2 regions of the Parageobacillus sp. KH3-4 genome follow, and region 1 is predicted to be linked to the other one. Evidence: a T-box and tRNA genes for the amino acid it is inferred to sense, from the RefSeq annotation. Region 1 holds a T-box; the other holds one or more tRNA genes.

Region 1 (16,126 bases):
GCAAATATGCCCAAAAACGCATCCAAAACCCGGCGTAGCGCACATGCGAAGATGCATTGGCGCAAGTTGCATTTCTTGTCTCTGCTGGAATGGACAGATACTCTCCGGTCATTTTTTCACTTCCTTTATTCAGCATATAAATACATTAAGCGCGGTGACAAAGGGTTAGAGAGCAATTTGATTAATTCGGTCGCTTCATGCTTTGGAGCTATAGTCCGATTTAGCCCCATTTTAAATAAAGAACCGAACGAAAAGTCATTGGTATATTTCACCACTTGCGCGTCCGCCAAATCGTAGTCTTTTTTTATCGCGGCAATCGTGTCGTCTAAATAGCCGAACTCATCGATCAGCTTTAACTGCTTCGCTTGGCGGCCGTCATAAATTCGGCCATCTGCCATTTTTCGCACTTCGCTTTCTGGAAGGTGTCTACCTTCCGAAATTACTTTGACAAACCCTTCATAAGAATTATGGATTAATCGCTGCAATATTTCTTTTTCTTCTTCCGTCATCTTTCTTGTCGGGTTCATAATATCTTTATACGGCCCGCTTTTAATCGTAACAAGCTCCACACCGTATTTTTTGGCAAGTCCCTCATAATTCAAACTTTGCATAATTACTCCTAACGATCCCGTCAGCGTCTCCGGGCTTGCGAAAATTTTGTCGGCCGCCGTTGAAATGTAATATCCTCCAGAAGCCGCCATCGCCCCCATTGAAACATAAATCGGTTTTTTCGTTTCTTTCTTTAGCTTAAGCAGTTGATCGTGAATTTCCGCGCTTTCCACGACACCGCCACCCGGTGAGTTGACGCGTAAAACGATCGCCTTCACCGCATCATCGTTTTTTGCCTGTTCAATCATTCGTAAAAATGATTGATGATCATATCCTGACGCAGTAAACAGCTCCCCCGCATCTCCAACATCTTGAATGACCCCGTTTACTTCAAGAACGACGATTTTTTGAGATTGATCGCCATCTTCGAGCACCTCTTCACTAAACTCTTGTTCCGCTAAGGCAAACCAGTTTTCCGTCCACTTTTCAGCATCATTTGTTAACATTGTCGTGATGACATTGACTAACACTGAAATAATAAATAATACAGCTGCAATAGACAATGCTATCCAGCGCTTTCGATTCATTGTTTCTTCCCCCTATAGAAACGGTTATTTTTAGATTTGTGTAAAAATGTTACACTAAATATGTATACTTTATTTATTGTACCATAATTACAGGTTCACTAAAATATAACAATTAGGAGGATTCCCGATGGCAGGCTTTCGCAATCATCTATATTTTTTTTACAAGCATGACGATCAACTCGTCAAACGAGTTGAACCGCTGATCGCGCTCGCGAAACAGGGACCGTTTGTCGTCGTCGATGACCATCGCGAAGCCAATATCATCGTCAGTATCGGGAACGATGGCGCATTTTTGCAAGCGGTGCGACAAACAGGTTTTCGCAATGACTGCTTATATGTCGGCATTTCAACACTTCCGTCGCGCGGATTTTACTGTGACTTTCAAATCGATGACATCGATCATATGGTAGAAGCGACACAAAATTTGCAGCTAGAAGTGAGAAAATACCCAATTATTCAAGTTACCATCGATGACAACGCTTCCTTTTTCTGCTTAAATGAATGTTCCATCCGCTCACAAATTATTAAGACGTTGGCGATGGACGTGTTTATCGATGATTTGCATTTTGAAACATTCCGCGGCGACGGAATCATCGTTTCGACACCGACGGGAAGCACAGCGTATAATAAATCGGTCAACGGCGCAGTCGTTGATCCGCTTCTTCCTTGCTTTCAAGTGAGCGAGCTGGCCTCCCTCAACAATAACCGTTACCGAACGCTCGGGTCATCATTTATTTTAAGCGGGCAGCGGAAACTAACATTAAAAATGTCCGAAGAAACAAGCCATTTTCCAATTATCGGCCTAGATAATGAGGCATTAAGCATTCAACACATTGAAAAAATCGATATTGTCTTAAGCGACAGAGTGATCAAAACTGTCCGTTTAAAAGACAATTCTTTCTGGGATAAAGTAAAGCGAACGTTTTTATAAAGAAAGCGGATGCAGTGGAATTTACTCCAAAAGCGATGTTTTTATTGTCTGGCCGCAAATGTTTTCTCCAAACGGAAAAAGGGGCTGTTTCCGATTCGAAACAGCCCCTTTTCTTATTGATGCTTGGCAAGGCGCATTTCGCGTTCGCGCAGCTCCACGCGGCGGATTTTTCCCGATGCCGTCTTCGGCAAATCGTCGACAAATTCAATTTTGCGCGGATACTTATACGGTGCGGTAAGCTGCTTCACATGCTCCTGCAGCTTTGGAATCAACGTCGGGTCATTTTTATCTACCCCTTCGCGAAGAACGACGAACGCTTTTACGACATGGCCGCGTACTTCATCCGGACTGGCGACGACAGCGCATTCTTTTACAGCAGGGTGCTTGACAAGAGCGTCTTCTACTTCAAACGGTCCGATTGTATACCCGGAGCTAATGATAATGTCATCTCCTCTCCCTTCAAACCAGAAATATCCGTCTTCATCCTTTTTCGCTTTATCCCCCGTAATATAATAATCTCCCCGGAATTGCATCGCCGTTCTTTCTGGATCTTTGTAGTAATACTTAAATAACGTTGGAGTTTCAACGTGGACGGCGATATCGCCAACTTCACCGACGGCGCACGGTTCACCGTTTTCGTTAATAATCTCAACGCGGTTTCCCGGCGTTGGTTTGCCCATGGAACCTGGTTTGATCTTCATTCCTTTCATGACGCCGACAAGCAACGTATTCTCTGTTTGTCCATATCCATCGCGTACTTGAATATTGAAATATTTTTCAAACGTGTCAATCACTTCACGGTTAAGCGGCTCCCCGGCAGATACGGCGCTATGAAGATGCGGGAGCTTATAATCACCGATGTTCGGTACTTTCGCCATCAGCCGATACTCCGTCGGCGTGCAACAAAGAACGTTTACTTCGTACTTGCTTAAAAGCTGCAAATATTTTTCCGGATCAAACCGGCCATAATAGACAAACCCTGTTGCACCAGAACCGAGTGCCGATAAAAACGGGCTCCAAATCCATTTTTGCCATCCTGGGCCGGCGGTCGCCCAGACGAGATCGTTTTCCTCAATACATAACCAATTTTTCGCGGCGATGCGCAAATGCGCATACGCCCATCCGTGCGAATGAACGACCCCTTTCGGATTTCCGGTCGTTCCCGATGTATAGGATAAAAACGCCATATCATCACGGGATGTGTCCGCAGCAACCAGTTCATCGCTTTCCGCCCTCATCTTTTCCTCTAAATAGATCCAACCGTCCAGTTTCGTCTTTCCGACGATGAATTTCACGATATGATCAATGCCTTCCATCGGCGCAAATTGATCCACGTATGGCTCATACACGACAACTGCCTTTGCTTCGCCGTGGGAAATGCGGTACTGCAAATCCTTCGTCCGCAGCATTTCCGAACTTGGAATCACTACCAAGCCCGCTTTTAACGCTCCTAAATATACTTCATACGCTTCAATTAAGCGAGGAACCATAACAAGCACTTTATCGCCTTTTTCAAGCCCTTGCTTTAATAAAGCGTTTCCAATCCGATTCGCGCGTTTGATTAAATCACCGTATGTAATCTCCCGCGTTTCCCCTTGTTCGCTTTCCCATTTCAACGCGATTTTATTCGGATTAGCCAGCGCGTGTTTTTCGATTTCTGACGTCAAATTATAGCGTTCAGGAGCGATTAAATCTTCCCGTTTCATTTTCTCCAACTCCCCTTTTATCAATAATAAGTAAGAACGTGCCATTCATATTATACAAAACAATTTTTATATTTTGAATATTTTTTAAAAATAATAAAAGGCGGGAAAATCCCGCCTCCGCAGCCATATATATTCAATTAAAATGTTTGTTGTGTACCGCCTAATTGTTGTTGCGCCATAGCAACAAGGCGTTTTGTAATCTCTCCACCAACAGAACCGTTAGCGCGAGAAGTAGTGTCAGCGCCTAATTTTACACCAAATTCTTGAGCAATTTCGTATTTCATTTGTTCAAGGGCTTGTTGTGCTCCCGGAACAATCAATTGATTCGAATTGTTGTTACGTGCCATATGTTTTCACCTCCTTGTATCTATAGAATGCGTGAAAACATATGGCTTCATGCATTTATGATTTTGGTAAATTTTGAGATTTAGAATAACTGTTCAAACTCATCTTCCGCCGCAAAGTTTTCATCGATCACCATCGTTTCCGTATTCGCCACCGCCTTTTCTATTAATGGCTGCAAATCGACAAAACTTTCATAATGAACCACTTTTTCTTTCTTTGGTTTCGTTTTTGGTGATCTTGGCGTAAAAATGGTGCAGCAATCTTCATACGGCAAAATCGAAATATCGTGCGTATCGATTTTCTTAGCGATCTCGATAATTTCTGTTTTATCCATCGACACAAGCGGCCGCAAAATCGGTGTTGTTGTAACATCATTAATGACAAACATGCTTTCTAGCGTTTGACTGGCAACTTGACCAAGGCTTTCCCCTGTCACAATCGCAAGCGCGCGGTGACGCTGGCGCAACGCGTCGGTGATTTTCAACATCGCTCTTCTCGTCGAAATAAGCGAGTATTCATTTGGCACTTGTTTATAGATCGCTTGCTGCACTTCCGTAAAAGGCACAATGTGGAGCTTTATTGTTCCTCCGTATGTGGTTAATTTTTTCACTAAATCAATTACTTTCTGTTTCGCCCGTTCGCTTGTAAACGGAGGGCTGAAAAAGTGAACCGCTTCTATCTCCAATCCGCGTTTCATCGCCAAATACCCAGCAACAGGACTGTCGATTCCACCAGAAAGCATGAGCATCGCTTTGCCGCTCGTTCCCACCGGCAACCCGCCGGGGCCCGGAATATCGCGACATGTTACGTACGTACCATCTCTGCGAACTTCCACGCGGACGTTGATATCAGGTTCGTGTACATTTACTGTCAATCCATCTGTATTTCGCAAAATATGAGCGCCAATTTCATGATTCAACGCGTTGCTTCCATACGGGAATTGCTTATCCACTCTCCGTGCGCTTACTTTAAACGTTTTCCCTTTATAAGGAAGCTGTTTGACAGCCGCCAATGCGGTTTCTTTTATTTCATTTAATTCATTATTGCACTTCATCGCCAAACTAAATGAATGGATGCCAAATACCGTTTTTAATTTGTCAATGATCGGTTCATGCGGTTCCCCGTTTAGTAAAATGTACATGCGGTCACGCATATATTCAATTTTAATATTTGGAAACGCCTGAAGTTTTTCGGCGACATTATCTTTTAAACGGCGAACAAACAAGTTTCGATTTCTCCCTTTTGTCGTCATTTCTCCATAGCGAATTAAAATACGGTCATACTTCATAGTGTTTACCTCGTTACCTCTCTTAATTTTTCGATTGCCTCCTTCATTGCGGCGATGGCAGTTGGGATTTCTTCGAGCGTATTTTCAAAAGAAAGGCTGATGCGAATGCCGCTTTCCGCTCGTTGATCGTCCGCACCCATCGCCAACAATGTTTTGCTTGGCGCCTTCTTTTTCGATGAACACGCCGATGTAGTAGAAACAAAAATATCGCGTTTTTCCAACTCGTGAACAAATACTTCCGGTTTAATGCCATTTAGCGAAAAGTTAATAATATGCGGCGCCGAATGCGCCAACGGCGTATTGATTTGAATAGAAGGAATCGCTTTTAATTCATTTAACCACGCTTGCTTGACCTCAAGCAAATAATCGATTTGTCGATCATATTTTTCCAGTGACATCCGCAACGCTTTTGCCATCGCCACAATCGCCGGAACATTTTCGGTCCCGGAACGGAGCTGCATTTCCTGTCCCCCACCGGCGAGCAGCGGCGAAAGCTGGACTCCTTGGCGAACGTATAAAATCCCCGCACCGCGCAATCCATGAAACTTATGTGCCGACATCGTGCATAAATCAATATGCGCTTTTTTCATATCGAGCGGCACTTTGCTAATCCCTTGCACACGATCGACATGAAAAATTGTTTTCGGATAGCGCGCTAGCAACGCCCCGATCTCTTCTACAGGCTGAATGGCGCCAACTTCGTTGTTGACGTGCATGATCGAGACAAGGATCGTATCATCGCGCAGCGCCTTTTTTACTTCCTCGACGGTAACGATCCCGTTTTCGTTCACCGGTAAATATGTCACTTCAAACCCTAACTGTTCCAATTGTTGGCAAGGCTCTGATACGGACGGATGCTCAATCGCCGTTGTGATAATATGGTTGCCGCGATGGCGATACTGCAACGCGACTCCTTTTATCGCAAAATTATTTGCTTCCGTTCCTCCGGATGTAAAAATAATTTCATTCGGTTTTACCTCTAATGCTGCGGCAATTTGCTCACGAGCTTGCGTTAACAGCCGCTCCGCTTTCATTCCTAATTCATGAAGAGAGGACGGATTTCCAAAATATTTTGTCGCCACCGTGACAAACGAATCGACCACTTCAGGAAACGGTTTTGTTGTTGCGCTGTTATCTAAATAAATCATTGCGTCCATCCTCCGATTATATTAACAAGTCATACGCTAGTAAATATAATAATAAAGAAATGAACTGAACATCAACCGAAACATACTATATTTACATTATTCGCAAAAAAACCGATAAATATCTACTATCATTCCAATGATATTTATCGGTTTGGCGAATCGTTTATTCTTCCTTGGAACGTTCTTCATGAAAAATTTGTTGAACGCGTTGAAGCGCGCCAGGTTCCACTTTTTCCAAAGCTGCTACCGCTTGCTCCAGCGCCTGTTCGTAATCGTAATGGCGAAACAGAAACTCCGCTTCTTCCAATCCTTCTTTTACGCTTGGATAACGGCGACGGTACCGGTTTCCATATTGAATCACTTTTTCGACAAGCGACGCTTGTTCAATCATTGCTACCGTCCGCTCATATACGCGCTGAACAGCTGTTTCCGCTTCCTCCAACGCCTGACTCACAGCGGGCATATTGAGCGGCTTTTCCTCTAAACGCAGTGCGACTTTCATTAAACTATCTTTCGCTTCTGACAATTGCAGCTCGTACGATTTCGGAAGCCCCGGCAGGCGGCTTTTTTGCACAAGCCGCAGCGCCTCAGACAACTTCTTCTTCATCACATCCAGCTTTTCGCGAGCAACCAGCTCATCCTTTCGCAGTGTTTGCAGTGTCTCGCGAAACTGTTCATGTTCCTCTTTCATCATTTCGATTTGTGTCAACAACTGTTCCAATTCTTCTTTTAACAGCGAATGAGCGGTTTTCGCTTCTAAAACGCGCGCTTGAATAATTTCAAACCGCTTCACTAACTGATGAATTTGTTTTTCAATGCTGCGATATTTTTCCAGATCTTTTGTCGATAGCTGGTAGCTTTGCTGCACAAACAACGTTTCTTCACTTGTTTCTTTCGCTTCTTCATTTAGCTCGTTCAACATTTCGGCGATACGAGACATTTCCGTTTTTATATAGTGATGGGAAGTTACTTCTTTTTCCAATAAATCGTATAGCGTATCAATTTCCTCTTTTATCTCGATAACCCCTTGTTTTGCTTCTTCTATTCGCAAATCACGAATCATTTGCATACACTGTTCCATTTTTTCCTGCTTTTCCGCTATTTCTCGCTCGATTTGCAAATGATCGAGAATGTAGCCTTCCTGCTTCATTTCCCTATACCCATCCAAAAGCTCTTCTAGCTGGGCCGGAATCGTTGTCTGACACTCTGTCAACAATTCTGGAATATCGTTCATCATCATCGTAACTTCGTTTAGCTCTTTTTTTAACGAAAGAACGACTTCCCGCGCCGCTAAATAATTTCCTGACGCGGTTAATTTTTCAAAGTCTTGAAATTTCGATTCCATCTCTTCCAACTTTTCGTCCAGTTTTGCCGCTGCAACTCCAAACGTGTATCGATAAGCCAAGAGCGTTTTTTTCGCATCGCGATACGTCGTTCTTAACTCTTCTATTTCCATACGGTTTTGCTCTTCGCTGCCGATCAATTCATGCACTTCATCAATGATAAGCTGAACTTCTCCTTCCGCTTGGCGCAATAGCTGGTCAATTTCGCGCAACATCGCTCTTGCTTTCGCATAACGGTATTTATCAATCAATTCTTCTACATCGAACAATTTTTCTTCAACGTTAGGCAACTTAACAGCCACAAGGTCGTCCCACTTTTGCCGCCACTTTTCAAACAATTGCTCCGTTTCTCCCGTCATATTCAATTGCTTTACTTTCGAAAGCTCATCGGGCACCGGCCGATTCATAATCGAAATTTTCCATGCTTCCAATCGATCAATTTCGCCATACATTTTTTTTCGATATACGTGATTATATATTATTACTCCGCCGAGAAGGAGTAGCACGATAACTGCGATTTCCATCAAAAAATAGCCCCCTTGCACCCGAGTTAGTCACAATAAAAAATGAGGTTCATCGAGAAGGCAATCTTATTTTACATAATGTTTTTTCAATGTTTTTATGATACCATGTTAACGACGTTTTTTGACCAAATTTTTTATTTTTTTCACAGAAATCTTCAATTTTCTTATTATCACATGCAAAAGGAGTGATGCGGTTTGCGGGATGGCCACGTGCATACACCATTTTGTCCACACGGAAGCAACGACTCGCTCGAACAATATGTAGAACGGGCAATTATGCTTGGATACAAGGAAATTTCTTTTACAGAACACGCTCCTCTTCCGGAAGGGTTTGTCGATCCGACGCCATACAAAGACAGCGCAATGCGCTACGAACAACTCGACTCATATCTAGAAGCGCTAACCGATTTGAAAGCGCGCTATCAACATGACATTGTTATTCACATCGGCCTTGAAGTCGATTTTATTCTCGGTTTTGAAGAAAAAACAGCACGGCTTTTGGAAGACGTCGGACCGTTGTTAGATGACAGCATTTTATCCGTGCATTTTCTTCCATGTAAGGGGCAGTACGTTTGCATCGATTACAGCCCGGAAATGTTCGCCGATATCGTAACATTGTTTGGCTCGATCGACAACGTGTATAAAGCTTATTACGACGCAGTTTTACAATCGATTCGCGCAAACCTTGGCCAGTATAAACCGAAACGCATCGGCCATATTACGCTCATTCATAAATTTCAAAAGCGTTTTCCGTGCCCTGTTCCCATGACAGAATCGTTATTGCGCATTCTGGATGAGATGAAGCTATATAATTATGAGCTAGACTATAATGGAGCTGGCGTTTCTAAACCGCTCTGTTTGCAGCCGTATCCCCCAAAGTGGGTGATCCGCGAGGCAATGAAACGAAACATCCGTATTGTATATGGTTCAGACGCACACTGCGCAAACGATTTGCACCAAGGCACAGATGTTATGCTAAAAGAAGCGTTTTTCGTTTGACAAGTTCCTATAGCCCCCATAAAATTATCTTCATATGAACAAAAGGAGGCGAGAACAACATTGTTCCATGCTGTCGCTTATAATGGAACGCGCGAAGAAAATTATGAACTTGTTATCCGACAGCTGCGCGCGCTAATCGAAGGGGAATCAAGCTTCATCGCCAATTTAGCCAATGCTTCGGCTTTATTGAATCAGTTTCTCGAACAAATCAATTGGGTTGGATTCTATTTAACGGAAAACGATGAGCTTGTGTTGGGACCGTTTCAAGGGCTTCCCGCCTGTGTACGCATCCCATTTGGCAAAGGCGTATGTGGCACCGCAGCCAAAAACAAAAAAACAATCATCGTTCCCGACGTCCACCTTTTCCCAGGCCATATCGCGTGTGACGCCGCATCCCAGTCAGAAATCGTCGTGCCAATGATGAAAGACGGAAATGTCATCGGTGTGCTAGACATTGATAGTCCTGTCAAAAATCGCTTTGATGAAACGGATCAAAAATATTTAGAGAAATTCGTCGACACCATCGTAGCGACGTTATAGCAGACGTGTGCGAGAAGAAAGGAATCCGAATGAACGGATTCCTTTTTATGCTTTATATTGACGGGAATAGTCTTTCACAAAGATGCAATTCTTTCCTGCCCTTTTCGCCATATAAAGCGCCTCGTCAGCTCGTTTAAATAAATCTTTCGCTTCTTCAGAATGATTCTTTTTCCAATACGAAATGCCGCATGAAATCGTTACAGGGGGGTGCGTTTCTTCCATCACTTTTTCCGAAAGGCGGCGCGCAATCGAAATTCCCGCGGCTAACGAGACTTTCGGCAAGTAAATCGCGAGCTCCTCTCCGCCCCAGCGGGCGCCAATGTCATCAGCACGAATATTATCGCGAATGATATTAGCAACTTGGACAAGTACATCATCTCCTATTTGATGGCCATATGTATCATTTACTTGTTTAAAGTTGTCAATATCAACTAAAATAAACGTTCCAAATGCGTCATGAATCATTGATTTTTTTATTTGCTCATCTAAATAGTGACGGGAATACAGCTTTGTCAAATAATCCGTAATAACGAGTTTTTCAAGCTCTTCCCTCAGCATTGCGTTCGTAAACACAAGGGTGGAATGTTGAATGAGCGACTGAAGTAGTTTGAACATTTCAAACGTAAAATGATATGGCTCCCGATGCAAAACAATCGAAACTCCTCTCAGTTCTCCATTTTGCACCATAGGAGCAGCCATTAAAGAGCGATAGTCGAAAACGGCAAGAGAACCGTGAATTCTTGTATCTCCGACAAACGCGATGTCTTTTTCCGTTTTAATTTTCTTTTCCACAAATTCAATATACTTTTTCGATTGACGAGATTGAAAAAACGACGTGCTTCCGGGCAGCAGTTTCCGCTTTCCCCCTTCAAACCAGAAAAAACCGACTTCATCGGCGCAAAACGATTGCTTAATTTGCTTTACCATAAATTCGATCGCGTCTTGAAGACGCAAATTGGCATTCAATTGATGCATCGTTTCAGTAATCAGCTGCAAATCCGCAACGAACCGACGAGACTGCTCATACAACTTCGCGTTTTCTAACGCGCTTCCTGCCGTATTAGCCAGCAAAGAGATAAAGTTTACTTCTTTCTTAGGAAACTCCATAATGTGGGGAGCTATAATCTCAATCACGCCGTAAACTCCCTGCGCTCCTTTAATCGGCGCATATAAAATGGAACGGCGCTGCGAAATCGAGTCTTCCAATTGAATTCTTCCCGTCAAAAAAGCTTGCATCGCTGCCATATTTTCTTCGCTTTCATCAAAAACGAGCGTTTTAATTGGTAAATATTCGTGATATTGATTATCGTGCGATAAAAACAAATAGTACGTGAATGACGGGTATACTTGCTTTAGAGTGTTAATAATTTCTTCCAACACGTCATCAATTTTCATCGATGAGTGAATTTTCGCGGCAAACCGATGAAGCTGCTCATAGCGTTTTTCGTCACTAAGCCCTTGTGAAATCATTTTGATTTTCCGAAAAAGCTCTGAAAAATCATGTTTGATATTCTTTAACAGCTGCTCACTGAACAAATGACGATCGTCATACACAAGCTGTAATATTCCGAACGATTCTTCGGAAAAGTGAAGGAAAATTCGGGCGGTTGCGTGCCTGTCATCTTGATCAATTCGTATCGTTTGTTGCTCGTCGTCCATCATTGTAGCTATATCGCCAGGCGGAACAGGGTGACGGAGGGGTGATTCATTTTCTCCTTCATTCGTCGTTGCTTCTGGATAAAACACCTCATTCAAAGGATCAAAAACAAAAAAAGTGACTTGTTTCAACATCAGTTCTTCTTTAAGTAATCGAAGCAACTCCGCTATCACATTCGAAAAATTTTCATAATCATCATATTTTAAAAACCAATGAAAAAACTTTTGTTTAAAGGCCCTGTATAATTTTTCCTCTTCCAATTTCATAGCCCTTTTCACCTAAACTGATGTTCTCATTCAAGTTGAATGGAGTATATGCGAAACTTTTCAAAAAATTACATCTTGTATTATATCATATTATTTGGAAACAAGGAAAATAAAATATTGACTTTGCCCTATAAAAGTCATATAATACCCTTTGTGTAAAATATAGCAGCCTTAGTGCTCACCTTTATGGTTCATTTTGTTCCTCATATGAATATTGATGAGGTGTATCGTGTAACTCTTAGCTGCTAGAGCGAGGATACATGAAAACAAAATGGCCATAATTGTTGACGCACGTCTGCTTTTATTTTACCCGAATAAAAGCAAAAGGAGGAGCAGTAAATGGCTCGTTATACAGGTCCAATGTGGAAAATTTCTCGCCGCCTAGGGATTTCCTTAAGCGGTACAGGCAAAGAGCTGCAAAAGCGCCCTTATCCGCCGGGTCAGCACGGTCCAGGTCAGCGCAGAAAACTTTCGGAATATGGTCTGCAATTGCAAGAAAAACAAAAACTTCGTCATATGTACGGCGTAAACGAGCGCCAATTCCGCAAAACGTTTGAGGAAGCCGGCAAAATGCCTGGTAAACACGGGGAAAACTTCATGATTCTTTTAGAATCCCGTTTAGATAACCTTGTATATCGTTTAGGCTTTGCGCGCACTCGCCGTCAAGCTCGCCAGCTTGTAACACATGGCCATATTTTAGTGGACGGAAACCGCGTCAATATTCCGTCTTACCGTGTCAAACCTGGCCAAACGATTTCGGTTCGCGAAAAATCACGCAACCTTCAAGTTATTAAAGAAGCATTGGAATTAAACAACTTCGTGCCAGATTATTTAACATTGGATGCGGATAAACTAGAAGGAACGTATACTCGTTTACCTGAACGTTCCGAGTTGCCTGCCGAAATCAATGAGTCGTTAATCGTTGAGTTCTACTCTCGTTAACGCGCACATCCCTTCAGATATGGTTCTGGAGGGATTTTTTTATAGCACGGCCTAGGCGCTGAATTTTCGTCACTATTTTTATTCTGTTTCGCGATCAAATTTCCTCTTCTTCTCCAAACAAAAAACCCGGTCTTCCCGGGTTTTTTATTTATAGCGAATTAAATAATACTTTTTCTTTCCGCGGCGAATGATGGTAAAGCGCCCTTCGATGCGATTTGCTTTGGTGATGGTCGCATTGATGTCTTGCACGCGCTCTCCGTTGATGTAAATCGCTCCGTTTGCAATATCCTCCCGCGCCTGCCGCTTCGATGGCACGATCTTTGCCATGACAAGGAGTTCCACTAGCGGAACTTCCTCCCCTTCATATTCAAAAGAAGGAACGTCTTTAAAACCTTGTTCAATTTCTTCGCCGGTCAATTGTGACACGCTTCCGCTAAAAAGCGCCTCCGAAATGCGAACAGCCTGCTTCAATGCATCTTCTCCATGAACGAGTTTTGTCATTTCTTCCGCTAATGCTTTTTGCGCCGCCCGCTGTTCCGGAGCTTTCTGCAATTGTTTTTCCAACTCCTCAATTTCTTCTTTTGATAAGAACGTAAAGTATTTTAAATATTTAATGACATCGCGGTCGTCTGTGTTAATCCAAAATTGATAAAACTCATATGGAGACGTTTTTTCTTTATCAAGCCAAACGGCTCCGCTCTCTGTTTTCCCGAATTTTGTTCCATCCGCTTTTGTCACAAGCGGAACGGTTAATCCGAACGCTTTTGCATCTCCTTCCGTTTTTCGAATTAACTCTAATCCGGCTGTGATATTTCCCCATTGGTCGCTACCGCCAACTTGCAAACGACATTGTTCGGTTTGGTACAACTTTAAGAAGTCCAATGATTGTAAAATCATATAGCTAAATTCCGTAAACGAAATGCCTGTCTCGATGCGCGATTGCACCGATTCTTTCGCAAGCATGTAGTTTATTCCGAAATGTTTGCCAACGTCGCGCAAAAATGAAATAACATCTAAAGATCCAATCCAGTCATAGTTGTTGGCGATTTTCGCTGGGTTGTCTTTCGCATCAAAATCTAAAAATCTCGACAATTGTTCTTTAATGCGTTCGCTCCACTGCTGCACCGTTTCTTTTGGATTTAATGTGCGCTCGCTTTTTTTTCCGCTTGGGTCTCCGATTAACCCGGTCGCACCACCGACAAGCGCAATCGGGCGATGGCCAGCCAGTTGAAAGCGACGCAGCGTTAAAATCGGCAATAAATGCCCGATGTGCAAGCTGTCCGCCGTTGGGTCAAACCCGGAATATAGCGTTACTTTTTCCTCATTTAGTAATTTCTGAAGCCCCTCCCTATCTGTGACTTGGTTAATTAATCCGCGCCATTCTAACTCTTGCAGCAAGTCCATTTGATCCACTCCTCATTTTATTTTTTCCATAAAAAAACGCCCCTTAAACCGAAGGGACGATTGACATCGCGGTACCACCCTACTTAGAAAGCATAGCGCTTTCTCGCTTCATTTCGATAACGGCAAATGCCGTCTTTTGCTACTTGGACATCCGTTCGCAAAAGCTGCTCGAGGAGGTAATTCGTGTTTATCTATGTGCTAGTTCACACCGACCACTAGCTCTCTGAAAACAGGGAGATAAACACTACTCGTTCCTGTCATCGCATTTATATATGTCGTTTTTGATATACATGGTTTTATCATACTCACATCAATTTGTCAAACCGAATAAGACAGAATTTTTTCTCACATTTAAGACGCAATCTTCCTCAACAAATATGATATACTGTGTTTATATTCATTTGTTGTTACTGTATAGGGGGAATGCTCATGGAGCATATAAAACAAACATTTTCCCTAAAGAAAGCATGGCGTTATTTTCTCATTACATATGAAGTATGCTGGAATCTTTTCCTCCTGTTTCTCATTTTCTCCCTGTGCGCCGTTTGTTTTGCTATTGGCCTTGGCGCCGGATATTTTGCTTCTTTAGTGAAAGATATGCCACTTCCTTCGTATCAGGAAATGAAAAAAGATGTTTATCGCTATGAGGAAACGACCCATATTTACTTTGCCAACAACGTTTATCTTGGAAATTTTCGTACGGATCTAGAGCGGGAAGAAGTAAAATTAGAAGATATATCCCCTTATGTCATACAAGCGATTATTGCAACTGAAGACGAATACTTTTACGAACATCACGGTGTCGTTCCAAAAGCAATTATCCGGGCCTTGTTTCAAGAAATTACCAACTCCGCAACGCAGACAGGTGGCAGCACGCTGACACAGCAGCTTGTGAAAAACCAAATATTAACTAACGAAGTATCATTTGAGCGGAAAGCGAAAGAAATTTTACTCGCGCTTCGCCTCGAAAAATTTTTTAGTAAAAAGGAAATTTTAGAAGCATATTTAAACGTCGTTCCGTTCGGCAGAAACTCATCTGGACGCAACATTGCCGGCATCCAAGCTGCAGCCCAAGGCGTCTTCGGAGTGAACGCGAAAGATTTAAACCTAGCCCAAGCGGCATTTTTAGCCGGCCTTCCGCAAAGCCCTTTCGTTTACACGCCATTTACAAGCGATGGAAACGTGAAAAAAGACTTGTCCCCAGCGCTGCAACGCATGAACACGGTATTAAAGCGCATGAAACAGGCAGGCTATATTTCCGAAAAACAATATCATGAGGCGCTGCAATATGATGTCGCCAAACATTTTGCGCCGCCAAAGCCATCGCCGTTCAAAAAATATCCGTGGCTAACGATGGAAATCGAAAAACGCGCGACGAAAGCGTTAGCCGAAGTTTTAGCCGAAAAAGACGGATATCAACAACAGCAGTTGCTGCAAACCCCGTCTCTTTACAAACGTTATTTAGCAATAGCGGAAAAACAGCTACGGCAGAACGGCTATAACATTTATACAACGATCGATAAAAATATTTACGACCGCATGCAAAAAGTTGCCACCAATTATCAATACTACGGCAATGACGTCATTCGATACGTAAAAGATAAACAGACGGGCAAAACAGTCGCGAAGCGGGAACCTGTCGAGGTCGGCGCAATTCTCATTGAAAACAAAACAGGGAGAATCATCAGCTTTGTTGGAGGAAGAAACTACGAGCGGCAGCAGCTCAATCACGCGACACAAGCATATCGGTCTAACGGCTCTACAATGAAACCGCTATTAGTATATGCGCCAGCCATGGAAATGGGCGTTATTCAGCCCGGTTCCATCATCCCAGATGTAGAATTACGAATTAAGGGAGATAAAGGCTATTACACTCCAAAAAATGCGGACGGAAAAA
Region 2 (16,126 bases), 590 kb from region 1:
TTCTCCTGTTACTTGCCCCGCGGAAGCTAAATATTTTTCACCATGAATGACGGTAACATTGCCCTCGACTTTCCCTTCGATCTTTATAGAACCGTTGCGAACGACGATGTCTCCTTGGACAACTTCTCCTTTCGGAACAATAACCGTATGGCCACGAATGATGACATTTTCACGTGTCGAAACAGAAAACTGTTTTTGTTCATTCCATGTGGTAAATAGGCTTCCGATCGTCAAAATAACAAATAAAGACGCGGCGGTAATGAACGGATGGTTTTGCAGCCACCTTCTCATACGAATTATCTTCTTCTCTTTCGGCAGCTTTGCCATCACACGCGCCGTAAAGTCAGAAGGAGGGATGAGGTGGGACGCATGCTGAATAAACGCCACTGTTTTCTTTAATCCATTAAAATGGTCAGCGCATGCCGAACATTGCTGCAAATGCTCCCTTAATATTTTCGCATCATGCGGCTCAATATCACCATCTAAGTAATCGTGCATAAGGTTTATAATGTTATGTGGACATTTCATGTTCTTCCCTCCTCTCATAAATGGCCCAAATGCTTTCGTAACGCTTCTCTGCCACGGTGAATTCTTGTTTTTACGGTGCCGAGCGGCAAATCCAAAATTTCGCTAATCTCCTGTAACGATAAATCTTCTATATACTTTAACACAATAACGCTGCGATACTTTTCTGGAAGTTTTTCAATCGCTTTCTGTACGGTTTCCTGTAGCTCCATGCTTTCTAATGTTTCTTCCGGAGAAGCTTCATTAGAGGAAAGCTGCGAATACATCGTAAGTCCGTCCGTGCCGCTTATCTCTTCGTCTAAATAGGCGTCGGGTTTTTTCTTCCGGATTTTATCAATTGCTAAATTGGTGGCAATTCGGTAAAGCCACGAAGAAAACTTCATGTTTGGATTATACGTATGAATATTAACATAAGCGCGAATAAATGCCTCTTGGGCGGTATCTTCCGCCTCGTGACGGTTTCCGAGCATACGGTAACATAAGCGGTATATTTTGTCTTTATAAAGGTCTACAATATCTGCATAGGCATTTTGATCCCCTTTTTTGATCGCTTTGATGCGTTTTTTCACGAATATCTCCATATAATACGATACCTCCGCACACTGCGGCTACAGTGTATTACGTTCATGCATAAAAAAAGTTTCAGGCAAGCACGTACAATTATTTTACCATATCTGCTTAATCTTTCACTAAACAAAAATAAAACAGCAGATTCTATAAAATCTGCCGTTTTCTGCCTCTACACTAACTTTTCTCCAAAAAGGGACCCTATCAATCCTACCGCGACGGAGGCAGTCTTATTGCGTTCATCTAAAATCGGATTGACTTCTACAAATTCCGCTGATGTAATTAGTTGCGCTTCTGCAAGCATTTCCATTGCCAAATGGCTTTCGCGATAAGTAAGCCCCCCGATAACCGGCGTGCCCACTCCCGGAGCATCGTGCGGATCCATCCCATCTAAATCGAGTGATAAATGCACGCCGTCCGTCTGTCCCTTCAAATAAGCAATCGTTTCTTGCATCACTGTCGTCATGCCGAGGCGATCTACTTCATGCATTGTATATACCTTAATTCCCTTGTCATGGATTAATCGCTTTTCCCCCTCATCAAGAGAGCGGACACCAATAAGAACAATATTTTCCGGTTTCACTTTTGGGCTGTAACCACCGATATTCGTCAAATGTGGATGCCCCAAGCCAAGACTCACAGCGAGCGACATCCCATGAATGTTCCCAGACGGAGAAGTTTCCGCCGTATTTAAATCGCCATGGGCATCATACCAAATAACTCCCAAATTTTGATAATGCTTTGCGACACCTGCTAATGTTCCAATGGCAATGCTATGGTCGCCGCCTAATACAAGAGGAAAGCGCCCTCTTTGGACTACATCGTCCACCATCTCGGCTAATTTTTCATTTATTTCTGCAATCGCTTTCAAATTACGTAAGTTAAGTCGTAACTCTTCATCATCAGACCGTTCCGCTTTTCCAATTGAAATATCGCCTAAATCTTCAATTTCATAATGAAGGCGTTCTAGCCTTTCGATTATTCCCGCATAACGCATGGCACTCGGTCCCATATCCACACCGCGGCGTGTCTGCCCTAAATCCATTGGCACCCCAATAATCGATATCTTCTTCATGCTGCCTCCCCTTTCCATCGTACTACTTCACTATTGTAGACGAAAATATCATATTGACTCAACTTAACAATTTTTTGAATATTTATTCTTGACAGACAAAAAATCTGAGATCAGCACAAACAAAAAACATCCCATTTCGGAATGAAACGAAATGGGATGTTAGTCAATGGAGCCTATCGGGATCGAACCGATGACCTCCTGCGTGCAAAGCAGGCGCTCTCCCAGCTGAGCTAAGGCCCCATATTTATTTGTAAAAAAGCGGAAGACGGGACTTGAACCCGCGACCCCCACCTTGGCAAGGTGGTGTTCTGCCACTGAACTACTTCCGCATGTCGATGAGCCATGGAGGATTCGAACCTCCGACCCTCTGATTAAAAGTCAGATGCTCTACCAACTGAGCTAATGGCTCATATAGCTAAATGAAGACACTCATGATTTTCGATGCCTCTTCCCCTGTCAGCAAACTCAAAGATGTTAAATGCGTTGGACAACATATCGGAATTTTCCGGCCCGTTGCCTCTTCCTCTACTAGCTATTCAAAGATGTTAAATGCGTCGAGGCAACTCGGAGCGGATCCATAGAAGCTTAGGCTCGTTGCTTCCTGCCAATTCTAACTAATGAGTGATGGCTGGGCTAGCTGGATTCGAACCAGCGCATCACGGAGTCAAAGTCCGTTGCCTTACCGCTTGGCTATAGCCCAACAATCCAGAAGTACCAACCGAAAATATTATCACACATAACATAAAAATTTATACTTGTTTAACTACGAAGATGGAGGGGGACGGATTCGAACCGCCGAACCCAAAGGGAGCGGATTTACAGTCCGCCGCGTTTGGCCACTTCGCTACCCCTCCACATTGCGATGCCGGCTGCAGGACTTGAACCCGCAACCTACTGATTACAAGTCAGTTGCTCTACCAATTGAGCTAAGCCGGCATAAAAAAGATCGACATATACGCTAAGTTCCTTTGTTTTCCTTCTTCTAGCTGATCAACGATGTTAGATAAATGGGAACGAACCCATGGATGTAATGCTTGCCTTTACCAACAAGCTTAAGGCTGACATAAAAAATTACCAAACCTTAATTATTGAACTAAGGTGGCATGAAAGGTAATGGAGCGTACTTTGACTCTCCATCTACCTTTCACTTCTAGCTAGTATTAGCGTGTCGGGGGCAACTTACAACTGCTCACAATCCAATAAAATATTATATAGTGGAGGATGACGGGATCGAACCGCCGACCCCTTGCTTGTAAGGCAAGTGCTCTCCCAGCTGAGCTAATCCTCCACAAAAAGAAAGTGACCCGTACGGGATTCGAACCCGTGTTACCGCCGTGAAAGGGCGGTGTCTTAACCACTTGACCAACGGGCCAAAAAACAAGAGAATTACAAAAGCTTCCAACCGGACTTGAACCGGTGACCTCTTCCTTACCATGGAAGTGCTCTACCAACTGAGCTATGGAAGCATGGCTCCGCAGGCAGGATTCGAACCTGCGACCGATCGGTTAACAGCCGATTGCTCTACCACTGAGCTACTGCGGAATAACAAGTTATTGGTTTATACTCTATTTTTGTTGCCTCTTCCTCTTCTAGCTAATTCAAAGAGGTCAAATGCGTCGAGGCAACTCGCAGCTTATTCGATGAAGCTTAGGCTCGTTGCTCCCCACTGAGCTACTGCGGAAGATTTAACTTGCCTAGCAACGACCTACTCTCGCAGGGGCGCTGGCCCCAACTACCATCGGCGCTGGAGAGCTTAACTTCCGTGTTCGGAATGGGAACGGGTGTTTCCTCTCCGCTATTGTCACTAGGCAAGTATTCTGACAGGTATTATTATATTTTAATCATCTCTTTTGTCAAGAGAGATTCGTTCCCTCAAAACTAGATAACCGTCCATTTGGAAGAAACCGTTTCGCTGGGCGGCTTCCTTTGCTTTTCCGTTCCGCTTGGTTAAGTCCTCGATCGATTAGTATCCGTCAGCTCCACGTGTCGCCACGCTTCCACCTCGGACCTATCGACCTCGTCATCTTCGAGGGATCTTACTCGCTTTTCGCGATGGGAAATCTCATCTTGAGGGGGGCTTCACGCTTAGATGCTTTCAGCGCTTATCCCTTCCGCACATAGCTACCCAGCGGTGCCCCTGGCGGGACAACTGGTACACCAGCGGTGCGTCCATCCCGGTCCTCTCGTACTAAGGACAGCTCCTCTCAAATTTCCTGCGCCCGCGACGGATAGGGACCGAACTGTCTCACGACGTTCTGAACCCAGCTCGCGTACCGCTTTAATGGGCGAACAGCCCAACCCTTGGGACCGACTACAGCCCCAGGATGCGATGAGCCGACATCGAGGTGCCAAACCTCCCCGTCGATGTGGACTCTTGGGGGAGATCAGCCTGTTATCCCCGGGGTAGCTTTTATCCGTTGAGCGATGGCCCTTCCATACGGAACCACCGGATCACTAAGCCCGACTTTCGTCCCTGCTCGACCTGTCCGTCTCGCAGTCAAGCTCCCTTCTGCCTTTGCACTCTCCGAATGATTTCCAACCATTCTGAGGGAACCTTTGGGCGCCTCCGTTACCTTTTGGGAGGCGACCGCCCCAGTCAAACTGCCCACCTGACACTGTCTCCCACCCCGATAAGGGGTGCGGGTTAGAATTTCAATACCGCCAGGGTGGTATCCCACCGCCGCCTCCACCGAAGCTGGCGCTCCGGCTTCCCAGGCTCCCACCTATCCTGTACAAGCGATACCAAAATTCCATATCAGGCTGCAGTAAAGCTCCACGGGGTCTTTCCGTCCTGTCGCGGGTAACCTGCATCTTCACAGGTAGTATGATTTCACCGGGTCTCTCGTTGAGACAGTGCCCAAGTCGTTACACCTTTCGTGCGGGTCGGAACTTACCCGACAAGGAATTTCGCTACCTTAGGACCGTTATAGTTACGGCCGCCGTTTACTGGGGCTTCGGTTCGCACCTTCAGCCTTGCGGCTTAAGCGCTCCCCTTAACCTTCCAGCACCGGGCAGGTGTCAGCCCCTATACTTCGCCTTTCGGCTTCGCAGAGACCTGTGTTTTTGATAAACAGTCGCTTGGGCCTTTTCACTGCGGCTCCCTCGGGCTTGAGACCCAAGAGAGCACCCCTTCTCCCGAAGTTACGGGGTCATTTTGCCGAGTTCCTTAACGAGAGTTCTCCCGCGCACCTTAGGATTCTCTCCTCGCCTACCTGTGTCGGTTTGCGGTACGGGCACCTCCCACCTCGCTAGAGGCTTTTCTTGGCAGTGTAGGATCGGGGACTTCGGGACCAAAGGTCCCTTCGCCATCACGGTTCCGCCTTATTGCCAGACGGATTTGCCTATCTGGCGGCCTAACCGCTTGGACAGGCTATTCCAGCAGCCTGCTCGCCCTACCTTCCTGCGTCCCCCCATCGCTCAAACGGTGAGGAGGTGGTACAGGAATCTCGACCTGTTGCCCATCACCTACGCCTTTCGGCCTCGGCTTAGGTCCCGACTAACCCTGAGCGGACGAACCTTCCTCAGGAACCCTTAGGCTTTCGGTGCAGAGGATTCTCACCTCTGTTTTCGCTACTCACACCGGCATTCTCACTTCTAAGCGCTCCACGAGTCCTTCCGGTCTCGCTTCGGCGCACTTAGAACGCTCCCCTACCGATGACCATCGGTCATCCCACAGCTTCGGTGGTACGTTTAGCCCCGGTACATTTTCGGCGCAGAGTCACTCGACCAGTGAGCTATTACGCACTCTTTAAATGATGGCTGCTTCTAAGCCAACATCCTGGTTGTCTGGGCAACTCCACATCCTTTTCCACTTAACGTACACTTAGGGACCTTAGCTGGTGGTCTGGGCTGTTTCCCTCTCGACTACGGATCTTATCACTCGTAGTCTGACTCCCAAGGATAAGTCGTTGGCATTCGGAGTTTGACTGAGTTCGGTAACCCGATGAGGGCCCCTAGCTCAATCAGTGCTCTACCTCCAAGACTCTTCCCTTGAGGCTAGCCCTAAAGCTATTTCGGGGAGAACCAGCTATCTCCAGGTTCGATTGGCATTTCACCCCTACCCACACCTCATCCCCGCACTTTTCAACGTGCGTGGGTTCGGGCCTCCAGTAGGTGTTACCCTACCTTCACCCTGGGCATGGGTAGATCACCTGGTTTCGGGTCTACGACGACGTACTATGCGCCCTATTCAGACTCGCTTTCGCTGCGGCTCCGTCTTTTCGACTTAACCTCGCACGTCATCGTAACTCGCCGGTTCATTCTACAAAAGGCACGCCATCACCCATCAACGGGCTCTGACTACTTGTAGGCACACGGTTTCAGGTTCTCTTTCACTCCCCTTCCGGGGTGCTTTTCACCTTTCCCTCACGGTACTGGTTCACTATCGGTCACTAGGGAGTATTTAGCCTTGGGAGATGGTCCTCCCTGCTTCCGACGGGATTCCCCGTGTCCCGTCGTACTCAGGAGCCACTCGGGAGGGAACGAAGTTTCGACTACAGGGCTGTCACCTTCTCTGGCGGGCCTTTCCAGACCGCTTCGTCTACCCCGTTCCTTTGTCACTCCCATCTGAGTGGTCCTACAACCCCAAGAGGCAAGCCTCTTGGTTTGGGCTGTTCCCGTTTCGCTCGCCGCTACTCAGGGAATCGCGGTTGCTTTCTTCTCCTCCGGGTACTGAGATGTTTCAGTTCCCCGGGTGTGCCCTCCATACCCTATGGATTCAGGTATGGATACTGCCCCATTACGGGCAGTGGGTTCCCCCATTCGGACATCTCCGGATCAACGCTTGCTTACAGCTCCCCGAAGCGTTTCGGCGTTTGCCCCGTCCTTCATCGGCTCCTAGTGCCAAGGCATCCACCGTGCGCCCTTTCTAACTTAACCATGCGAAACCCGGCTTTATCTTCGCCGCCTTCGCTTCCCGGCTTCTTCCTTTCGGTTATCTAGTTTTCAAGGAACCAATTGATTTCTCCTGCATCCGTTCATAGACGCAGGCGCAAAGCATTTGAAGGAACAACCAATGTTCCTTCAAAACTGAACAAAACTCCGCGTCCACTTTATTTTCACGATGATGTCCTTAGAAAGGAGGTGATCCAGCCGCACCTTCCGGTACGGCTACCTTGTTACGACTTCACCCCAATCACTTGCCCCACCTTCGGCGGCTGGCTCCCTTGCGGGTTACCTCACCGACTTCGGGTGTTGCAAGCTCTCGTGGTGTGACGGGCGGTGTGTACAAGGCCCGGGAACGTATTCACCGCGGCATGCTGATCCGCGATTACTAGCGATTCCGGCTTCATGCAGGCGAGTTGCAGCCTGCAATCCGAACTGAGAGCGGCTTTTTGGGATTCGCTCCCCCTCGCGGGTTCGCAGCCCTTTGTACCGCCCATTGTAGCACGTGTGTAGCCCAGGTCATAAGGGGCATGATGATTTGACGTCATCCCCACCTTCCTCCGGTTTGTCACCGGCAGTCCCCCTAGAGTGCCCAACTGAATGCTGGCAACTAGGGGCGAGGGTTGCGCTCGTTGCGGGACTTAACCCAACATCTCACGACACGAGCTGACGACAACCATGCACCACCTGTCACCCTGTCCTCCCGAAGGGAGGAACGCCCTGTCTCCAGGGTTGTCAGGGGATGTCAAGACCTGGTAAGGTTCTTCGCGTTGCTTCGAATTAAACCACATGCTCCACCGCTTGTGCGGGCCCCCGTCAATTCCTTTGAGTTTCAGCCTTGCGGCCGTACTCCCCAGGCGGAGTGCTTAACGCGTTAGCTACAGCACTAAAGGGATAACCCCTCTAACACTTAGCACTCATCGTTTACGGCGTGGACTACCAGGGTATCTAATCCTGTTTGCTCCCCACGCTTTCGCGCCTCAGCGTCAGTTACAGACCAGAGAGCCGCCTTCGCCACTGGTGTTCCTCCACATCTCTACGCATTTCACCGCTACACGTGGAATTCCGCTCTCCTCTTCTGCACTCAAGTCCCCCAGTTTCCAATGACCCTCCACGGTTAAGCCGTGGGCTTTCACATCAGACTTAAGGGACCGCCTGCGCGCGCTTTACGCCCAATAATTCCGGACAACGCTCGCCCCCTACGTATTACCGCGGCTGCTGGCACGTAGTTAGCCGGGGCTTTCTCGTTAGGTACCGTCACCGTGCCGCCCTGTTCGAACGGCACTTCTTCTTCCCTAACAACAGAGCTTTACGATCCGAAGACCTTCTTCGCTCACGCGGCGTCGCTCCGTCAGACTTTCGTCCATTGCGGAAGATTCCCTACTGCTGCCTCCCGTAGGAGTCTGGGCCGTGTCTCAGTCCCAGTGTGGCCGGTCACCCTCTCAGGCCGGCTACGCATCGTCGCCTTGGTGAGCCGTTACCTCACCAACTAGCTAATGCGCCGCGGGCCCATCCGTAAGTGGCAGCCGAAGCCGCCTTTCAACCGAAGACCATGCGGTCTTCGGTGTTATCCGGTATTAGCCCCGGTTTCCCGGAGTTATCCCGGTCTTACGGGCAGGTTACCCACGTGTTACTCACCCGTCCGCCGCTAACCAAGCGGAAGTAAGCTTCCGCCCGGTCCGCTCGACTTGCATGTATTAGGCACGCCGCCAGCGTTCGTCCTGAGCCAGGATCAAACTCTCCATAGAAAGTGGATTGGCTTATCTTCAGCTTCGGCTCCGACACCGAAAGGTGCCGTTCGCCTCCGCTTTTCTTATTGTCTAGCTCCGGCTCCTAGCCCCTCGGGACGCCTCGGTCTCGCTGTGGCGGCAACCGCCTCCTCGCGAGCCCTCCAGCGCCTGTCGGGGCTATTCAGTCGCCTTCGCTTTTCTATGTGGACGCTTCGTTTTGTTCAGTTTTCAAGGAACATTTTCTCCTCTTTGCGACTTTTTCATACTAACATATTCATTAATACGATGTCAACATTATTTTTTCTATCATTAGCGACGGATTTAATTTTATTATGATTAAATTTTATTGTCAATACTTTTTTCGGCATTTTGTTGAATGCTGCTTATTGCGTAGAAATTCCCTCTCCATCCAGTAGACTTGGACCACTAAAAAAAAGAAATCGCTTTTTGCCTCTTTCTTTTTACAAAGTTTCCGAAACTCCATCTGCATTTTGACCTTCACCGAAAAGCAAAACAGAAAAATATTTTTCATAACCTCCCTCTTGACAAGCATAAGATGATCACAGAAAAACTTTCGGACAAAGGAGGAAAAATCGTGAATTTTTTCTATACATTAAATGGACGCTCGTTAAAAAAAACGCTTATTGTTGTTTTATCTGCATTTTTTACGGCAACCATTTTATATGCCCAAGGAATTGCTAACCCTACACTTTCTCTTTCCACTGGTCCAAAAGCGGTCTATAAAGTGAAAAAAAGCAAAGAAGAAATATCGCTAACTTTTGACATCAGCTGGGGAGATCAAAACGCTTTACAAATTCTTGACGTATTAAAACAAAACGGCATAAAAAACGCGACATTTTTTTTATCTGCTTCCTGGGCTGAACGTCATCCGAATATCGTGAAACGAATTAAGGAGGACGGTCATGAAATTGGAAGCATGGGGTATAACTTCGTCAATTATACAGAGCTAGAAAGCTCAAAAATACGTCAAGATCTTATGCAAGCAAAGAAAGTATTTGACATGCTTGGAATAAAAGAAATCATATTACTGCGCCCTCCAAGCGGCAACTTCAACAAAAATGTATTAAAGATTGCCGATTCACTAGGCTATACCGTCGTTCATTGGAGCATTGATTCAAAAGATTGGCTTAACCCTGGAGTAAAGACTATCGTTGAAAATGTCGTAAACAACATGGAAGCAGGAGATATCGTTTTGCTCCACGCGTCAGATTCCGCCAACCAAACAGCAAAAGCACTTCCCAAAATTATTGAAGCAATGAAAAAAAGCGGTTACCGCAATGTTAGCGTTTCGCAATTGATCGCTAACGGGGATGCAAATAGCAAAGAAATAAACTAAGACAAACGGATTTTCAGCGCACATACAATTAGGGAATACAAAACCCCTTTGTTTCCAAGAAAACGCGCTGTCTTATCTTTTAAACAAAAAAGAAAGGGAGGAGCATCCTCCCGATTATGACTTTGTAACACCAGTTAGTTTATGCAGTATAAGAAGCTGATAAGCGTTGCAAATTAATAATGGAAGTAACATTAAATAAAGCCAATCCTTATCATTAATGCGCAATACTGGGAACCATTCAATAACCGTTACGACAACCATAAAAAACAACGCTGGTATAAACGCTCCTCTATTCGTTTGGACGCTTTTTACATAAGCAACGGCAAGTCCAACAACCAAAATAAATAAAGCGACTAGTATGTAGCCGACAATAGATTCTCCTTTACCCGCAAACACTTGATAGCGGAAATACACTAAATCGAAAAGCACAAACAAAATTAGCACAACTTGCACTGAATTCCAAAGAGAGGCAGATCGAAACATTCCAAGTCCAAAGCGATGAATAGTCAAATAGGCGAAAAACCCCATTTGACTAATGACACTAAAAATAAAGCCGACACCGATGTGCCACATTAACACCGCCGCGATTTCCAATACGTCCAGCCGCGAAAACAGCTTCTCATATTCACCCCAGTTAAGTATAACCCCTATAACTGCCGTCGTTATGCCGCCAATGGCCAATGTTGTTAAAAATAAACGCACCCATTTCCGGCTGTTCACAGCTCCATCCTCCATCGTTTTTTCAAAATGATTCGTTTAAAATTTTACCAATCACTTTGAAAAAAAGCCAGCTTGGAATAAGGTGAATGCATATTTTTTTGCTGAAACTTCATATTAAGGGTAAGGGATTTTTGTAGAAAGGAGCTTATTCACACATGAAAAAAAGCACATTGCTCCTCTTATTTAGTTATTTCCTTATCCTTGGCTCTTGCGCCCCTCAAGACGTTAGCCCGCCTGCCCCAGATTATGATTATGACCGAACGAAAAAAATGGTCGTGGATATTTTAAAAACGGATGAGGGGAAAAAGGCGATTCAGGAAATTATGGCAGATGAAAAAGTGAAACAGCAATTAATCATTGAGCAAGCCGTTGTCAAAGAAACACTCCAACAAGTGCTAACATCGGAAAAAGGAATAAAATTTTGGGAAAAAGCCATGCAAGATCCAAAGTTTGCTGAAAGCTTTGCCAAAAGTTTGAAAACGGAGCAAGAAAAAACGATCAAAGCGTTAATGAAAGACCCTGAATATCAAGGGATGATGATAGATATTTTAAAAAATCCAGAAATGGAAAAAGCAATGATGGACGTTCTAAAAAGCAAACAATTTCGCCAGCACCTTCAACAAGTCATCACAGAAACGCTGAATAGTCCTTTGTTTCAGGCAAAAATTCAAGACATATTAGTAAAATCCGCCGGAAACATACAACAAGAGACAAAAAAACAAAATGAAGATCAAGAAGAAACAAGCGGCAATCAGCAGGAGCAATGAGAAAGAGACAAAGGAGCCACCTCATGCGAGATGTGCTCCTTCTTTCTTAGCACTTCTCTATAATTTTCCGCGCAATATCCATATATATTTTGCCAATCGGATGTTCTTCCGCATAAACAGATGGGGCGAAATCGTTATCATTCCAATCTGGCTGTTGAAGTGGCAGCTGCCCTAAAAGCTCCGTTTGCAATTCTTTAGCAAGCTTTTCGCCGCCGCCTTTACCGAAAACATATTCTCTTTCTCCTGTTTTTTTGCTTTCAAAATACGACATATTCTCAATGACGCCAATGATTTCATGCTCCGTGCGAAGCGCCATCGCCCCCGCGCGAGCCGCGACAAACGCTGCTGTCGGATGCGGGGTAGTGACAATGATTTCCTTGCACGACGGCAGCATTGTGTGCACATCCAGCGCAACGTCACCCGTTCCCGGAGGCAAATCTAATAATAAGTAATCTAAGTCACCCCATTCGACTTCTTTGAAAAAGTTGTTTAACATTTTCCCCAACATTGGACCGCGCCAAATGACAGGGGCATTATCTTCGACGAAAAAGCCCATTGAAATGACTTTTACGCCAAACCGCTCAACCGGAATAATTTTTTCGCCGCGCACGCTTGGCCGCTCGACAATGCCCATCATATCAGGAACACTAAATCCATAAATATCGGCATCAATAAGTCCTACTTTTTTTCCGAGCCGGGCGAGAGAAACGGCAAGATTCACGGAAATCGTCGATTTTCCGACGCCGCCTTTTCCGCTGGCAATCGCAATGTATATTGTTTTTGCCTTTTCTCCTTGATATTTTGCTACTATTTCTTCAGGAAGCTGTGCAAATCGCAAACCGACCGAAGCTGCGCCGGCATCTTTCAATAGCTGAACAATCGTTGTTTGGACGCGAAGCTGCTCGGCTGTTCCCGTTTTTGCCAATGCGATTTTGACGCTAACGTGCTTTTTATCTTCTTTAATTTTAATTTCTTGAATCGCGTTCGTTTCTTTAAACGTTTTGTTTAAAAACGGGTCTTTAATATTTTCCAGCAATCCTCTAACCTCGTTTTCTGTTAGCATCGATCATCACCAATCCTTATGTATTGCATTTGATATTTTTACTATAACACATATAATTATTGTATATCTATTATGTAAAAAAAAGGAAATCCTCTATTCAGGAGGATTTTTTTCATTAGAAAAATATCGTAATACGCCTTTGTATACAGATGCGGCCAGCTTCGTTTGATAATGATCGGAAGCTAGCAGCTTCCTTTCTTCCGGATTAGACAGAAAACCAACTTCGACAAGCGCACCTGGCTTTTTCGCATACTTCAGCAAATAAACCGTATCAATCCTTTTTGCAACACGATCCGTATTTTCCAAATTGCGTCGCAGTTCCGCTTGAATAAACTTAGCAAGACGCTCATTCTCTACCAGTGAACCATAATAAAACGTTTGCGCTCCACGCCAACGCGGGGAAGGAATGGCATTAAGATGGATGCTAATAAATAAATCCGCCTCTGATTCGTTAATCAACGCGACGCGCTTTCGTAAATCTTCTACTTTTCGCCGTCTGTAACCTCGTGTGTCTTTATCAGCAAGGTCGCTGTCCATTTCCCTTGTCATCAACACGAGCGCACCTTGCTGCTGCAAGTAGTCGCGCAATTTCTCCGCCACTTTCAGCGCCACTTCTTCTTCTACCACATCACCGCCGACAGCTCCCCCGTCCGGCCCGCCATGACCAGGATCTAAAACGATAATCCTTCCAGAGAGAGGAAGGTTCCACGATTTGGTTGAAGTCGTGTTAGCAAAGATATATTGGAAAAGAACAATAACGATAATGGAACTAATGAGAGCGCCCAACCATTTTGCTTTCATTGTTTCTCCTCCTGCGTTTCCCCTTCTTTATCTTATATGGGACAAGAAACAAAAATAGAACTTTTTCAATGAAGTTTAAGACGACGGCGCCTTTTTCCTTTTTCAAATCCTTCCATCCACCAATAAGCAATATAGTGTTCACACGCCAAATAAAGCGACTCATTCGCCAATCCGTCGTCGATGTTTCCCCAAAAGCAGAGAAAATCAAATAATGCATCGATCAAATATTTTTCTTCTTGGGCGCATCGCCGTTTTACGCTTTCCGCCGGTTCTCCGTAATAGCCAAATCGGCTGTAGTTGGCTCCAAGCAAATATGCTTCGATCGCGATATCGATGCATCCTTCTTCAATGACGGAGGAGAATACGCGGTACGTGCGATAAAACGGGCTAAAATGCTCTATTGCCTGCGTTTTCAGCCTTTCGAAAGACAGCTCACGCAACATTTTTCGTTCATACAGCATTTGTTTTTCCTGTTTCTTTTCTTTAAATGAAGTAATGACATTCATGTTCTTTCACGCTCCTTAGGATGTAGTTTTTAACGATTCATCCTAAACATGCGCGAAAGAAAAAGAAAAAAATCCCAACCAATATCGGCTGGGATTTGTGGAAAAATATCATTAACGTTTCGAGAATTGCGGCGCGCGGCGAGCACCTTTGAGACCGTATTTTTTGCGTTCTTTCACACGAGCATCGCGCGTTAATAAACCTGCGCGTTTTAGTATTGGACGATAATCTGGATCTACTTGCAATAACGCGCGAGCGATCCCGTGGCGAATCGCGCCCGCTTGACCAGAGAATCCGCCGCCTTTTACGTTCACTAATACATCGTAATTCCCCAACGTTTCCGTTAATACTAACGGTTGTTTCACAATCTCAATCAACGCTTCCGACGGAATATAGTCACGAATGTCGCGATTGTTAATCACAATGCGCCCGTCACCAGGAACTAGACGTACACGCGCGACAGAGGTTTTACGACGACCTGTGCCATAATATTGTACTTGTGCCAAAATAATGCCCTCCTTCTATCGATTATCCGCGAAGTTCATAAACTTCTGGTTTTTGTGCTTGATGTGGATGTTCGCTTCCACGATATACGTGCAATTTTTTAAACATTTGGCGACCTAAACGACCTTTTGGCAGCATTCCACGTACCGCTCTTTCAAGCATTTGTTCTGGATAATTTGTGCGCATTTCTAATGCCGTTCTCACTTTTAATCCGCCTGGATGCAAGCTATGACGGTAATATAGTTTCTTTGTCAGTTTTTTTCCGGTCAGTTCGATTTTCTCAGCGTTGATAATGATGACATGATCGCCGCAATCCACATGTGGCGTGAATGTCGGTTTATGCTTGCCGCGCAAGATGGCCGCTACTTCGCTTGCAAGGCGTCCTAACGTTTTACCAGCAGCGTCGACAACATACCATTTACGTTCTACTTCATTCGGCTTCGCCATGTAAGTTGTGCGCATAAATGTCCCTCCTATAAATAAAAAATAAACAAAATGACATATTCATTTATCTCAACACGATTATTTTTCCGGGGCTAATCGTGGAAAAATACATACCATATGATATAATATCTCTTCAACATACCAATGTCAAGAAAATGTTACACCGGGATTAGTTGTCATAATATACTTTCCACAAATACAATCCTTGAGGCGGAGCCGTTTTCCCGGCAAACCGGCGGTCTTTTGCCGCCAAAGCGCTCGAGATGCTATCTACACTCCGTTTTCCTTGTCCGACTTCTAAAATCGTTCCGACGATAATCCGCACCATATTGTATAAAAACCCATTGCCAATAAAGCGAAATTCCAACAAATCATCCTGCACCGTCATATCCGCTGTATAAATCGTACGCACGCGGTCATCGACATCCGTCTTTGCCGAACAAAAGCTCGTAAAATCATGCGTCCCTTCGATAAGCGACAGTGATCGCCTCATCGCGCCTATATCCAGAGGATAAGGAAAATGATAGCAATAATTACGCAAAAATACGTCTCGTTCTTGGGCAATTCGCACTTTATAGCGATATTCTTTCGCCTTGGCGCTAAAACGCGCATGAAACGAAGGGGCAGCTTCTTGTGCATCTTTAATGACGATATCGTCAGGCAACAAGGCGTTTAACGCTTTTTTCCATTGATCCGGGGAAAGCGATAAGAACGTATCGAAATGAACCACCTGACCGTATGCATGAACACCCGCATCTGTCCTTCCCGAAGCGGTAATGCGAATCGCCTCCCCCTTATGGATCCGTTCCAGCGCTCGTTCCAGCTCGCCTTGCACCGTTCGCTTGCCTGGCTGAATTTGATAACCGGAAAAATGTGTACCGTCATAAGAAAGCGTGCATTTAATCCGTTTGCTCATTTTCCCCCTCCCTGTTATGAACGTAGTACAAACAAAACAACCGCTAATACTAATACCGCCGCTAAAAACGCGGTATCCGTCCATTTCCATACAAGCTGGCGAAATTTCGTTCTTCCTTCGCCGCCGCGATAACCGCGCGCTTCCATCGCTGTCGCCAATTCTTCGGCACGTTTAAACGAACTGATAAACAACGGAACGAGCAAGGAGACGATCGCCTTGATCCTCTCGGAAAACGCCCCCCCTGTAAAGTCGACGCCGCGAGCGGTTTG

Evidence for each region. The T-box of region 1 lies ahead of tyrS (tyrosine--tRNA ligase). A T-box ahead of a tRNA ligase gene usually reads a tRNA of that ligase, here a tRNA-Tyr.
Region 2: it has a tRNA-Tyr gene. The T-box ahead of tyrS (tyrosine--tRNA ligase) is inferred to sense a tRNA for this amino acid. The anticodon was not compared.

The regions. Positions count from the first base shown of each region.
Region 1 covers NZ_AP025627.1:733,747-749,872, reverse strand. Annotated here, with positions in the region: gene MWM02_RS03830 (RDD family protein) at 1-112, opposite strand, end outside; gene sppA (signal peptide peptidase SppA) at 126-1,136, opposite strand; gene MWM02_RS03820 (NAD kinase) at 1,264-2,067, shown strand; gene mbcS (acyl-CoA synthetase MbcS) at 2,181-3,773, opposite strand; gene MWM02_RS03810 (alpha/beta-type small acid-soluble spore protein) at 3,911-4,120, opposite strand; gene thiI (tRNA uracil 4-sulfurtransferase ThiI) at 4,201-5,406, opposite strand; gene MWM02_RS03800 (cysteine desulfurase family protein) at 5,412-6,554, opposite strand; gene ezrA (septation ring formation regulator EzrA) at 6,718-8,421, opposite strand; gene hisJ (histidinol-phosphatase HisJ) at 8,617-9,420, shown strand; gene MWM02_RS03785 (GAF domain-containing protein) at 9,481-9,960, shown strand; gene MWM02_RS03780 (sensor domain-containing diguanylate cyclase) at 10,006-11,883, opposite strand; gene rpsD (30S ribosomal protein S4) at 12,223-12,825, shown strand; gene tyrS (tyrosine--tRNA ligase) at 12,970-14,229, opposite strand; T-box leader at 14,279-14,499, opposite strand; gene MWM02_RS03765 (transglycosylase domain-containing protein) at 14,659-16,126, shown strand, end outside.
Region 2 covers NZ_AP025627.1:147,665-163,790, reverse strand. Annotated here, with positions in the region: gene rsiW (anti-sigma-W factor RsiW) at 1-528, opposite strand, end outside; gene sigW (RNA polymerase sigma factor SigW) at 543-1,106, opposite strand; gene rocF (arginase) at 1,265-2,167, opposite strand; tRNA gene MWM02_RS00940 (tRNA-Ala) at 2,335-2,407, opposite strand; tRNA gene MWM02_RS00935 (tRNA-Gly) at 2,425-2,496, opposite strand; tRNA gene MWM02_RS00930 (tRNA-Lys) at 2,504-2,576, opposite strand; tRNA gene MWM02_RS00925 (tRNA-Gln) at 2,793-2,867, opposite strand; tRNA gene MWM02_RS00920 (tRNA-Tyr) at 2,940-3,021, opposite strand; tRNA gene MWM02_RS00915 (tRNA-Thr) at 3,031-3,103, opposite strand; tRNA gene MWM02_RS00910 (tRNA-Val) at 3,383-3,455, opposite strand; tRNA gene MWM02_RS00905 (tRNA-Glu) at 3,468-3,539, opposite strand; tRNA gene MWM02_RS00900 (tRNA-Thr) at 3,561-3,633, opposite strand; tRNA gene MWM02_RS00895 (tRNA-Asn) at 3,635-3,709, opposite strand; rRNA gene rrf (5S ribosomal RNA) at 3,860-3,976, opposite strand; rRNA gene MWM02_RS00885 (23S ribosomal RNA) at 4,111-7,045, opposite strand; rRNA gene MWM02_RS00880 (16S ribosomal RNA) at 7,243-8,799, opposite strand; gene pdaB (polysaccharide deacetylase family sporulation protein PdaB) at 9,377-10,138, shown strand; gene MWM02_RS00870 (KinB-signaling pathway activation protein) at 10,253-10,858, opposite strand; gene gerD (spore germination lipoprotein GerD) at 11,014-11,625, shown strand; gene MWM02_RS00860 (Mrp/NBP35 family ATP-binding protein) at 11,672-12,688, opposite strand; gene cwlD (N-acetylmuramoyl-L-alanine amidase CwlD) at 12,782-13,489, opposite strand; gene MWM02_RS00850 (YbaK family protein) at 13,555-13,995, opposite strand; gene rpsI (30S ribosomal protein S9) at 14,107-14,499, opposite strand; gene rplM (50S ribosomal protein L13) at 14,522-14,959, opposite strand; gene truA (tRNA pseudouridine(38-40) synthase TruA) at 15,111-15,857, opposite strand; gene MWM02_RS00830 (energy-coupling factor transporter transmembrane component T family protein) at 15,872-16,126, opposite strand, start outside.